DNA from 2 places in the Enterocloster lavalensis genome. Region 1 is predicted to be linked to the other one. Evidence: riboswitches for the same ligand, from Rfam matches in the RefSeq annotation. Region 1 holds a riboswitch; the other holds the start of a gene.
What was found. Region 1 has a riboswitch for FMN ahead of ACK2JC_RS24680 (ECF transporter S component). Riboswitches for the same ligand answer to the same signal wherever they lie in the genome.

Region 1 (3,529 bases):
AAACGGATACTGGCCCTGGATTGGATGGGGGATCAGACCAAGGCCAACGCGGTGAAAAAGCTGGATTCCATGACGCTCAAGGTGGGATATCCCGACCATTTTACGGACGTCCACGCTACGGCCAGGATCACCCCGCCGGAGGAGGGCGGGACGCTGATCGGCAACGTCCTGGCGCTTATGCGCGCGGAGACGACCTTCGACCTGGAGGAAGGGAAAAAGCCGGTGGACAAGGAAAAATGGGCCATGACGCCCCAGACGGTCAACGCATACTACAATCCCTCGGGCAATGAAATTGTATTTCCGGCGGGAATCCTGCAGGAGCCGTTTTACAGTCCCGAGGCAGATCTGGCCACCGACATGGGCGGGATCGGCATGGTGATCGCCCACGAGATCAGCCACGCATTCGATTCCTCCGGGGCCATGTACGACGAGAAGGGAAATTACAAGATGTGGTGGACCAAAGAGGACCTGGAGAATTTCCGGGTCCTGGCCGGGAAGGTGGCGGACTATTACGACGGACAGGAGGGATTTGAGGGCCGTTTTGTAAACGGTGAGCAGACGCTGGGGGAGAACATCGCGGATTTGGGAAGCCTTTCCTGCGTCACCTCCATTGTGGGGGACGACACGGACGGACTGCGGGCGCTGTTCACCCGGTTTGCCACCATCTGGGCCTCCAAATATACGGGCGAGGCCATGATCCGGCGGCTGAACACGGATGTGCACTCCCCGGCAAAAGTCCGGGTCAACGCGGTTCTGCGCAACACCGACGCATTTTATCTGGCCTATCCTCAGCTCAGGGAGGGGGACAAAATGTATCTCGCGCCGGAACAGCGGGTTGGAATCTGGTAGAAAAAGGTTATCCGACCCGGTACGAGGCGTACTTTTTGTCAAATGTAAGGGGCCACCGCCGCAGCCTGCTGGCGTTGGCCGCCTAACGGCCCCGACGCTTAGGGGTGCGGTATTTAATAGTATTAAAAAGATATTAAGTATCTAAAAGGAACCTATCCCACTTGAAAGTGCGTTCTTCCCTCAAAGGCTGTACCGATCTATAATACAGTCATAGGAAACGGCCGTTCCTGACGGTAAAAGGTTTGAATAAAAATTGATTTGAGGGAAAGGATTGAAACTTTATGAAAAAAGTGATAGAATTTTTGCAGGCAAATCCGGTGCAGTATCTGGCTACCGTGGGCAGGGATGGGAAGGCAAAGTGCCGCCCGTTTATGTTCTGCTTTGAGAAGGACGGGAAGCTCTGGTTCTGTACCAACAGCCAAAAGGACGTTTATCAGGATATGCAGGCCAACCCGCAGGTGGAGGTGAGCGTGTCCGACGCCGGTTTCGCCTGGCTGCGCCTGCACGGCAAAGCGGTGTTTGAGAACAACATGAAGGTGAAGGAAGCCTGCATGGCCAACCCGATTGTAAAGGGGCAGTACGCCAGGGCGGACAATCCGATTTTCCAGGTGTTTTATCTGGAAGATCCCCACGGCGTGATCGCTGATTTCTCCGGCAATCCGCCCTATGAATTCTGATCTGAAATTACATAAACACAATCTCTTTGGGGCAGGTGAAATTCCTGACCGGTGGTGACAGTCCACGAGCGGCGGCCAATGGCTGCGGTTGATCCGGTGAGATTCCGGAACCGACGGTATAGTCCGGATGGGAAAAGAGGAAAAACGGCAATCGATGCCGCAGCGTTGTGTCTGGATGTCAGGCCGCAAGCGCAGGCGGCGTATTTGGCGGCATTCCGGCCCGGGAGATGAGATCCCGGGTCTTTTTGTCGTATGCAATGGGCCGGGGGGTCAAACATGAAGGAGGCGTCAAGATGAAACAAACATGCCAAGCTGCAGCGCGGGAAGCGCTTGCAGAGAAAACAGCAGCAAAGAGCAGGGCCGGAGGCATCGCAGTCAGGCCCCTGGTTTTGAGCGCGTTTATGGGAGCCGTCAGCGCGGTGCTGATGGCAATGGAATTTCCGGTGCCGCTGGCGCCGGGATTTGTGAAAATGGACTTTTCCGACCTGCCGGTGATTCTGGGGGGATTTATCATGGGGCCGCTGGCTGGAATGCGGATCATCGCGGTGAAGATCGGCCTGAGCTTTCTGCTGAAAGGCACCGTCACCATGGGCGTTGGGGAGCTGGCGAATATGATCGGCAGCGTCAGCTACATGCTGCCCGCCGTGCTTTTGTACCGCAGGTGGCACACCCGCAGGGGAGCGGCCCTCTCCCTGGCCGCGGCCACAGCCTGCGCGGCCGCCTCGGCCCTGCTTTACAACCTGTTCCTGATCTTTCCGGTCTATGCCCGGCTGTACGGAATGAGCATGGACAGCATCGTGGCCATGGCAAGGGCCACCTCCCCGTGGGTGACGGACCTGTTTTCCATGATGCTGTTCTCCATGCTGCCCTTCAACCTGTTTAAATACGCCAGTGTCTCCGTCATTGCGTTTCTTGTCTACAAGCGGTTGAGACGGCTGTTAAAGGGCTGGTCGGACTGAGGTCAGTTGATTTTCTTTTTGTAGCCGTCGCCCCAGGCCACCATGCTGTCCAAAATGGGCTTTAAGCTGTAGCCGGTCTCCGTCAGGGTGTATTCCACCCGGGGCGGTACCTCGGCATAGACTGTTCGGTTGACCAGCCCGGCGGCCTCCATGGCCCGCAGGTGGCTGGTCAGGACCTTTTGGGTGATCCCGGTGACCGAGCGCATGAGTTCATTAAAGCGCTTGGTGCCGGTCAGCAGGTCCCGGATGATCAGCACCTTCCACTTGTCGCCGATCAGCTGCAGGGTGATTTCCACGGGGCAGTCCGGCATTTTCCTGGTATTCGTTTCCATCGGTCCAACACCTCCTTGGTATCTAAATAACTGTTTAAGACTATTATATACCACTACGGGACGGCTGGCAAGCTTAACAGTATACTTTTGATACTATGCCACTTTTCAGTGCGTAATTTACGGGAAAGAGCGGCGGCGCTAAAATGGGATAAGGGATATGGATTCAGGAAAGGATGAAGCGTTATGGAGACCAGAGATTATCTGAGGATTTTAAAAGAGGAGATTCATTCCACCGTGTTCGCCACCGTGGACGAGGATGGGCTGCCTGTGACCCGGGTGATCGATATTATGCTTGTGGATGAGAACAGCCTGTATTTTATCACGGCCAAAGGGAAAGAGTTTTACCGGCAGCTGATGAAACAGCGCTATGTGGCGATTAGCGGCATGACCGGCGGCGAGGGTTCTATGGAGAAAAAAGCGGTGTCCGTCCGCGGCCGGGTGGCGAATATGGGAGGCTGCCTGCTGGATCAGGTCTTTGAGGAAAATCCCTATATGGCGGAGATTTACCCCACCTGCGAGAGCCGCCGGGCGCTGGAGGTGTTCCGGCTGTACGAGGGCCGGGGAGAGTATTTCGACTTATCCGCCAAGCCCATTATCCGCCGAAGCTTCCGTTTGGGGGAGGGGGATGTGCAGGGACAGCAGCAGGAGGGCTATCACATCACAGCGGACTGCGATGGCTGCGGCCTCTGTCTGTCCCAATGTCCCCAGAACT
Region 2 (3,529 bases), 1.4 Mb from region 1:
GCCGGCCACGATGACCACATCGCAGTCCTCGCCGATGTAAAAATCGTTGTAAACCATATCCTTCAGCCCGCTCTCGCTGACCACTACCGGAATGTGCACGCTCTCATGCTTTGTGCCGGGCTTTATGCGGATGTCGATTCCGCTCACATCCTCCTTGGTGGTGATATCAATATTTGCGGTGGTGCTGCGGCTGGCCAGCTTGCCGTTGGCGCGGATATTGTAAGCGCCCTCCGGAACCCCGTGCAGGTCCGCAACTTCCATCAATATTCTCTCTTGAATTTCATCCATTTTCGATTCATCTCCTTTTCCGTACGGCGATTTAATCCTGATTGTAAAACTTGCTGCAGGCATCCACCGCGGAGGCGGTGCCCATAATCTGGGGCATAATCTCGTCCCTGGAACCGTGGTTGACAATCTTTCCGTCCGCGATCACCACGATTTCGTCCGCTATATTTAAAATCCGCTCCTGATGGGAAATGATCAGGATGGACCCGTTTGTATTTTTGCGCATACGCTCGAACACCTGGATCAGATTCTGAAAGCTCCAGAGGTCGATTCCCGCTTCCGGCTCGTCAAAAACTGAGAGCTTGGAAGCCCGGGCCAGCACCGAAGCGATCTCGATGCGCTTCAGTTCGCCGCCGGACAGGCTGGCGTTCACCTCGCGGTTGATGTAATCCTTGGCGCAAAGCCCCACCTCGGACAGGTATTGACAGGCGTCGGTTACGGACAGCTTTTTCTTCGCCGCCAGACGGATCAGATCCAGGACCTGTACGCCCTTAAAACGCACGGGCTGCTGGAACGCAAAACTGATTCCAAGATTCGCCCGGTCGGTAATATTCATATCTGTGATATCCTGGCCGTCGAACAGAATCCTTCCGCTGGTGGGCTTCTCGATGCCCATGATCAGCTTGGCCGTGGTGGACTTTCCGCCTCCGTTGGGGCCTGTGATCACCACAAATTTTCCGTCTCCGATGGTCAGGTTCAAATCCTTTATAATCCCTTTTCCTCCCTCGTCGTCATTGACGTCGAAGGTAAGATTCTCTAATGTAAGCATAGCCTTCTCCTGCCTCTCTGTTTTTTAACACTCTGGATCGCTGCAAATGCAGCCACAACCTACAGTATACACTATTTTTCCTTTTTTTACTATCCTTATTTTACCTGGGCTTCCAGGAAATGTCTGTTGCATTTGCAACAGTTTTACGGATTATAAAAGGCGGAAAGCTCTGATGAACTTTCCGCCTTTTCTGCGCCTGCAGAAGATGGGAGTCGAACCCACAAGGTATTACTACCACACGGACCTGAACCGTGCGCGTCTGCCAATTCCGCCACTTCTGCATTTCGCGCCTGTTATCACAGGCGACGAAGGTTATTATAAGGGAATATGGGGGATTTGTCAATTACTTTTGAGGAAAAAATGAATTTTTCGTTCTGTACCTTCCCCCGCCTGTATCATCCTTTCAGTGTCACGAACATTAAAACGCAGGTCACAAAAATCAGTCCCACCACCAACAGCACTCCCATGTTGTGCTGCTTGACGTTGTGCACCGACGGCGGAACGAGGCCCGCCTTGCGCAGAGCTGTTACAATGGGCTTGTAAAGTAAAAGGACGAAGGCCGTGTTCAGGCCGCCCTTAAACAGGTTGAAGGGAAGAAATACCGGCACCAGCAGCGCTTCCACCGCATCTCTGGGATATCCCATGTAGATAGGGGTGAGTAAGTAATTCCATAGAAGCATGGCGATTGTTGCCAGCACGATTCCCGACACAAGGCCGATGGCCGCGCCTTTTAACGTGTGGTCGCGTTTGTAGAGATAGGCGGCCGGGCAGGCGAAGCAGCAGCTGGCCAGAATATTCATCACACAGCCGATGATTCCGGTGCTGCTGATGGTAGCCATCTCGATAAAGGAGACGATCACGGAGATCACCATGGCCGTCCAGGGGCCGAACATAAAGCCGCCGATCGTAATCATCACGTCCTTGGGTTCATAGCTCAGAAACAGAACTACCGGGATGCGGAAAAACAGCACCATGAGAAAGGCGATGGCACAGAGCATTCCCACCGTTGTGATCCGTTTTGTCCTGGCGTCCGTGCCGGACTTTGTGTTTGCAGTTACGTTTGCGTTGCTGTTCATAGTTTCTACCTCCGAATGAATTATTTGCCGGATTCCGCCGGTCCGGTACCGCCGGTCAGACGGTTGAAACCGCCTGGCTGACAGAAAAACACCTGAAAAGCAATATGCCTTTCAGGTGTCAAATAATATCCGGTGCATCATTTGGCCGCTGCAAAATGCAGCCGCCCCGTCTATGCTGACACATCTTCTTTCATCCAGACTATACTGTTGGTCCCGGAGTTTCACCGGGTCAACGCTCGCGCGCTCGCGGACTGTACCGCCAATCGGGAATTTCACCCTGCCCTGAAGACATAATCTTATTCAGTTGTGGTTATTATAACGCTTTTGGGTTATTTATGCAAGTGTGTTTGAGCATAATTCTTTTATATATTCTCTGCCTGCAATTACATTGATCCATTCTTCCGGTATTTGGTCGGCTCCGTAAAAACTTGACGCCAAACCTCCGGCCACAGCTCCAACCGTATCCGTATCGTCTCCCAAATTAACTGCTTTTAGTACGCATTCCTGATAGGACGACGAATTTAACAGACACCACAATGCAGCCTCCAGAGTGTGAACCACATATCCGCTGCTTTGGATTTGTTCCTCCGGCAACCGTTTGAATTCATCCAGCCTCTTAAGCCGATTATAACTCCTTATTTCTATTTCACCGATTCTGTCATAATAATCAAAGGCAGTCTGTATTCCATTTCGAACACACTCCGCTATCGGATCAGTCCCGCCAATTAAACTGATTGCAACCATCACATAAATCCCACAACCAACCTGGCTCCTGCTATGTCCGTGGGTCAGAGACGATAGATTGTGTATTAACTCCATTTGGACATCAATGCTGAGTTCCTGATGGTTGTATAGATAATAGGCGATTGGAAGAATTCGCATGAGCGAGCCATTTCCGTTTTCATATTCTGATTTACCACCACATTCCAATGGGGCAATTCCGCGCCCATAATTCATTATGGCTTTGCTGGTGGCATTTCCAACGTCAAAGACCTCTCCTAAGGCAGTGTATTCTCCATACAATAACCATGCCGAGAATTTGTCCATGATATCTGTATAATTAATTGCTTTACATTGAACCATGCTATCTAACAGCGCTAGTGTTAAGCTTGTATCATCAGACCATACCCCCATAGGCTGATGATGTGTCCCGTATTCCCGCATCGATTTAACCGGATTCCTTGCTATACATTCGCGGGACATAAACTCAACCGGGACCCCCAGGGCATCGCCTGTGGCAAGTCCAATTATACCATCGTATATGTTTCTCAAATTGTCTCCCTCTGGCTTGGTACTTTTTATTAGCCATGGCTTTTCATTTCAGCAAACCCATATCATGCTATGCGATATCCAAGCGGTCTTTCATCTTATTGATTTCCATCCGATGATTGATCAGCTC

Region 2: linked by a shared signal. The riboswitch ahead of ACK2JC_RS01735 (ECF transporter S component) and the one ahead of ACK2JC_RS24680 (ECF transporter S component) in region 1 are both predicted to bind FMN.

Annotation. Positions count from the first base shown of each region.
Region 1 is NZ_CP176637.1:5,491,734-5,495,262, forward strand. It holds gene ACK2JC_RS24670 (M13 family metallopeptidase) at 1-849, shown strand, start outside; gene ACK2JC_RS24675 (pyridoxamine 5'-phosphate oxidase family protein) at 1,131-1,526, shown strand; FMN riboswitch at 1,545-1,669, shown strand; gene ACK2JC_RS24680 (ECF transporter S component) at 1,820-2,485, shown strand; gene ACK2JC_RS24685 (helix-turn-helix domain-containing protein) at 2,488-2,817, opposite strand; gene ACK2JC_RS24690 (4Fe-4S binding protein) at 3,001-3,529, shown strand, end outside.
Region 2 is NZ_CP176637.1:416,000-419,528, forward strand. It holds gene ACK2JC_RS01720 (SufB/SufD family protein) at 1-288, opposite strand, end outside; gene ACK2JC_RS01725 (ABC transporter ATP-binding protein) at 320-1,054, opposite strand; tRNA gene ACK2JC_RS01730 (tRNA-Leu) at 1,252-1,335, opposite strand; gene ACK2JC_RS01735 (ECF transporter S component) at 1,450-2,130, opposite strand; FMN riboswitch at 2,309-2,424, opposite strand; gene ACK2JC_RS01740 (ADP-ribosylglycohydrolase family protein) at 2,464-3,402, opposite strand; gene ACK2JC_RS01745 (hypothetical protein) at 3,470-3,529, opposite strand, start outside.